Regions from separate parts of the Nonomuraea sp. NPDC049758 genome, predicted to be linked through region 2. Evidence: predicted binding sites of a transcription regulator. Region 2 holds the regulator's gene; the other holds the start of a gene.
The links. The regulator HrcA, encoded in region 2, represses chaperone genes, less so after heat shock. The targets are predictions, from matches to a motif close to TTGGCACTCTCNNNNNGAGAGTGCCAA.
Positions count from the first base shown of each region.

Region 1: groES (co-chaperone GroES) is a predicted target of HrcA. The motif match lies at 972-998, and genes of this name have one in related genera.

Region 1 is NZ_JBFAMZ010000015.1:56,247-58,640, forward strand. It holds gene AB0J46_RS33665 (NAD-dependent epimerase/dehydratase family protein) at 59-913, shown strand; gene groES (co-chaperone GroES) at 1,085-1,399, shown strand; gene groL (chaperonin GroEL) at 1,469-2,394, shown strand, end outside.
Region 2 is NZ_JBFAMZ010000019.1:207,710-210,103, forward strand. It holds gene dnaJ (molecular chaperone DnaJ) at 1-627, opposite strand, end outside; gene hrcA (heat-inducible transcriptional repressor HrcA) at 639-1,652, opposite strand; gene AB0J46_RS39165 (DUF456 domain-containing protein) at 1,809-2,394, shown strand, end outside.

The sequences.
Region 1 (2,394 bases), on a different contig from region 2:
GCGGTACTGTCCACGACGTCGAAATGTTCAACGTAGAAATTTTCGAGGTAGGTTCATCATGAAGGTGCTGGTGCTGGGCGCGACGGGGTACATCGGCGGCGCGGTGGTCGAGCGGCTGGCCGAGCAGGGGCACGAGGTGGCCGTCCTGGTGCGGCCCGCCGCCGACGGGTCCCGGCGCGTGCCGGGCGTGGCGGACGAGCGTCACGGAGACCTGGCCGACGTCGCGGGGCTGGCCGCCGCGATCACCCCGGACATCGACGCCATCGTGGTCGCCGCCCAGCTCGGCGGGGACAAGGAGGCCGACCTTGCCGCGATCGGCGTGCTCGCCGCGTCGGGCCGGAAGGTGGTCTTCACCAGCGGCGTGTGGGTGCTGGGCGCCACCGCCGACGGGCACGAGGACAGCCCGGCCGACCCGATTCCGCTCGTGGCGTACCGGCACGAGATCGAGCAGTTGGTCATCGACGGCGGCGGCTCGGTGATCCGGCCCGGCGTCGTCCACGGGCGCGGCGGCGGCATCCCCGCCATGATGCGCGCGCAGGCCGTCGAGCGCGGCGCCGGGGTCTACGTCACCGCCGGCGGCGAGCCGCACACCTGGACGTTCGTGCACGTCGACGACCTGGCCGAGCTCGTCGTGGCCGTCCTGGAGAGGGGTGGCGCCCGCGTCTACCACGGCATCAGCGAAGAGGCCGTGCCGGTCGCCGAGGTGGCCGAGGCGGCGGCCCGGTCCGCGGGCGTCAAGCCGCAGGCCGAGCCCTGGCCGCAGGCCGAGGCGGCCCAGGTGCTGGGGGCCGGCTTCGCCGAGGCCCTGGCGCTCGGCCAGCGCATCAGCGCGACACGCACGCGCGCCGAACTCGGCTGGAACCCCTCCCGGCCCGGCGTCGTCGCCGATCTGACCGAGGGTTCCTACGTCTGATCGCTCTGAGCAGACGCGTTCGTGTTGACTGTCAAGGCCCTCTTGCATATGTTTCCTGTTGGCACTCTCACCTTGAGAGTGCCAACGTGCGACGAGGCAGGTCTGACACCCGCGACGGCAGGCCCCGCTGGTCGCCTCTTCTAGATCATTCAAATCTGAAGGGGAGGTCCGATCGTGACGACCGCCACCAAGGTTCCCGTTAAGCCGCTCGGCGACCGCATCGTGGTTCAGCCGCTTGAGGCAGAGCAGACCACCGCTTCCGGTCTGGTCATCCCGGACACCGCCAAGGAGAAGCCGCAGGAGGGCAAGGTCCTCGCGGTGGGCCCCGGCAACTGGGATGAGGACGGCGACAAGCGTATTCCGCTCGACGTCTCCGAGGGCGACGTCGTCCTCTACAGCAAGTACGGCGGCACCGAGGTCAAGTACGGCGGCGAGGAGTACCTCGTGCTCTCCGCCCGCGACGTTCTCGCGATCATCGAGAAGTAAGCCGGTTGTGTCGAGCCCCGGGCGCTCTTGAGGGCCCGGGGCTTTCGACGCCAGGAGAGGACTTTCAGCATGGCGAAGATCCTGCAGTTCGACGAGGACGCCCGTCGCGCGCTTGAGCGCGGTGTCAACGCCCTCGCGGACGCCGTGAAGGTAACCCTCGGCCCGCGTGGCCGTAACGTCGTCATCGACAAGAAGTTCGGTGCGCCGACGATCACGAACGACGGTGTGACCATCGCTCGTGAGATCGAGCTGGAGGAGCGCTACGAGAACCTCGGCGCCCAGCTCGCCAAGGAAGTTGCCACCAAGACCAACGACATCGCGGGCGACGGCACCACCACCGCCACCGTGCTGGCCCAGGCCATGGTCCGCGAGGGCCTGCGCAACGTGGCCGCCGGCGCCTCGCCGCTGTCGCTCAAGCGTGGCATCGACAAGGCCGCCAAGGAGATCAGCGACCGGCTGCTGGCCAGCGCGCGCGAGGTGGGCGACAAGAAGGAGATCGCCAACGTCGCCACCATCTCCGCCCAGGACGCCAAGATCGGCGAGCTGATCGCCGAGGCGTTCGACAAGGTGGGCAAGGACGGTGTCCTCACCGTCGAAGAGTCCAACGCCATGGGCATGGAGCTCGAGTTCACCGAGGGCATGCAGTTCGACAAGGGCTACCTGTCGGCCTACATGGTGACCGACCCCGAGCGCATGGAGTCCGTCCTGGAGGACGCGTACATCCTGCTCACCCAGGGCAAGATCTCCTCCATCGCCGACTTCCTGCCGCTGCTGGAGAAGATCGCCCAGACCAAGAAGCCGCTGCTCGTGGTCGCCGAGGACGTCGAGGGCGAGGCCCTGGCCGTCCTGGTCACCAACAAGATCCGCGGCACCTTCACCTCCGTGGCCGTCAAGGCCCCGGGCTTCGGTGACCGCCGCAAGGCGATGCTCCAGGACATGGCGATCCTCACCGGCGGCCAGGTCGTCAGCGAAGAGGTCGGCCTCAAGCTGGAGCA
Region 2 (2,394 bases):
GCCGTCGCCCGAGCACTCCTGGCAGGGGTGGCGGATGATGCTGCCGAAGCCGCCGCACTGGGGGCACGGCCGCGAGGTCATGACCTGGCCCAGGAACGAGCGGGTGACCTGGGAGATCTCGCCGCGCCCGTTGCACATGTCACAGGCGTCGGGGTGGGTGCCGGGGGCCGCGCCGGCGCCGTGGCACACCTCGCACAGCACGGCGGTGTCCACGACCAGCTCGCGGGTGGTGCCGAACGCCGTCTCGCGCAGGTCGAGCTCGACCCGGATGGTGGCGTTGCGGCCCCTCCTGGCGCGCGAGCGCGGCCCGCGGGTGCCACCCGCGGTGCCGAAGAAGGCGTCCATGATGTCGCTGAAGGGGAAGCCCGCGCCGAAGCCGCCGGCGCCCGCGCCCGCACCCGCGCCGCCGCCGAAGGGGTCGCCGCCCAGGTCGTACATCTGGCGCTTGTTCGGATCGGACAGCACCTCGTAGGCCTGCGTGATCTCCTTGAACCGCTCCTGGGTCTCGGGATCGGGGTTCACGTCGGGGTGCAGCTCGCGGGCGAGGCGGCGGTAGGCCTTCTTGATCTCGTCCTGACTGGCGTCACGGCGCACCCCGAGGGTGGCGTAGTAGTCGCTGTTTGCCACTTATCGACCTCTTAAGATGCAGCCAGGATCTGGCTGACGTAGCGTGCCACCGCGCGTACGGCGCCCATCGTCACGGGGTAGTCCATCCTCGTGGGACCCAGCACGCCGAGCCGGGCCAGTTGGTTGTCGCCAGAACCGTATCCGGTTGCGACGATGGACGTGCCGCGAAGGTAGGGGTTTTCCGAGCCGATGCGCACGGTGAGCGCGGACGGGGTGTCTGTGGATGTCTCGCCGAGCAACCGCATGAGCACGACCTGCTCCTCCAGCGCCTCCAGCACGTCGCGCAGGCCGGTGGCGAAGTCGGCGCCCGCGAGATTGGCCGCGCCGGCGAACACGATCTTCTCGTCATGGCGTTCGACGAGGGTTTCGAGCAGCACGGACAGGATCGTGGCCACGGCGGGCCGGTCCTCGGCGGGCAGCCGCTCGGGCAGGTCGGCGACCAGCTCGGGGACGTTGCTCAGCCCGCAGCCGTCGAGGCAGGAGTTGAGCACCGCGCGCAGATGGGCGATGCGGTCGTCCTCCACCACCTCGGGCAGCTCGATCACGCGCTGCTCGACGCGCCCGGTGTTGGTGATCAGCACGAGCATGACCCGCCGCTCGTTGAGCGGGACCAACTCGACGTGCCTGACCGTGGAACGGGTCAGCGTCGGGTACTGCACGACCGCGACCTGCCTGGTGAGCTGCGCGAGCAGCCGCACGGTGCGGAAGACCACGTCGTCGAGGTCGACCGCGCCGGCGAGGAAGGTCTCGATCGCCCGCCGCTCGGCCCCCGACAGGGGCTTGACCTGCGAGAGCCGGTCGACGAACAGGCGGTAGCCCTTGTCCGTCGGCACGCGGCCCGCGCTGGTGTGCGGCTGGGTGATGTACCCGTCCTCCTCCAGAGCGGCCATGTCGTTCCTGACCGTTGCCGGGGAGACCTTGAGGTTGTGGCGCTCCGCCAGCGCCTTGGAGCCCACCGGTTCGTTGGTGGACACGTAGTCTTCGACAATGGCGCGGAGCACCGCCAGCTTCCGTTCGTCGAGCACGTGCTCACCTCCTGCCTCTGCCTAACAGGGAAACGACAGGTCTAGCACTCCGTGTTCCCGAGTGCCAAGTGTACGGCTCTCGCCCACAAGGTGCGATAACACCAGGTCCCATCCTGTTGCTAGCGACTTACAAGCGACAGGCCTCACACTTGCCGCATGACCGACAATTCCCAGCCCCCGCAGTACGGACCGCCCCAGGGGCAGGGTCCCTACTACGGTCAGCCGAACCAGTACGCCCAGCCTCCGTACCAGCCCCAGCAGCACGGCCAGCCGCCCTACCAGCAGCAACAGCCGCCCGCACAGTACGGCCCCCCGCCCCAGTACGGCCAGCAGAACCAGTACGCCCAGCCCGACCAGTACGCCCACCCCGACCAGTACGGCCCCCACAACCAGTACGGCGGCCAGCCGCAGTTCCCGGCCAGGATCGACGGCAAGGCGATCAAGCCGCGCCTGTGGTGGATCGCCGTCGTGTGGGCCGTGGCCGTCGTGCTCGGCGTCGTGGGCGTGGTCGTGTTCGCCGGCGGCGTGCTGAGCAGCGTCTCGGACATGGCCCCGACGACCACGTTCGCGTCGGGCGAAAGCGTGAAGGTCGCGATCGACCCCGCCAAGCGCCCGGCCGTCTACATCGCCACCGACACGCGGGTCAACTACCAGTGCGAGATCTCCGGCGGCCCGGCCCAGGCCAGGCTGGTCAAGGTCTCCGGCACCCAGACGCTCAGCGCCGGCGGCACCACCTGGCAGG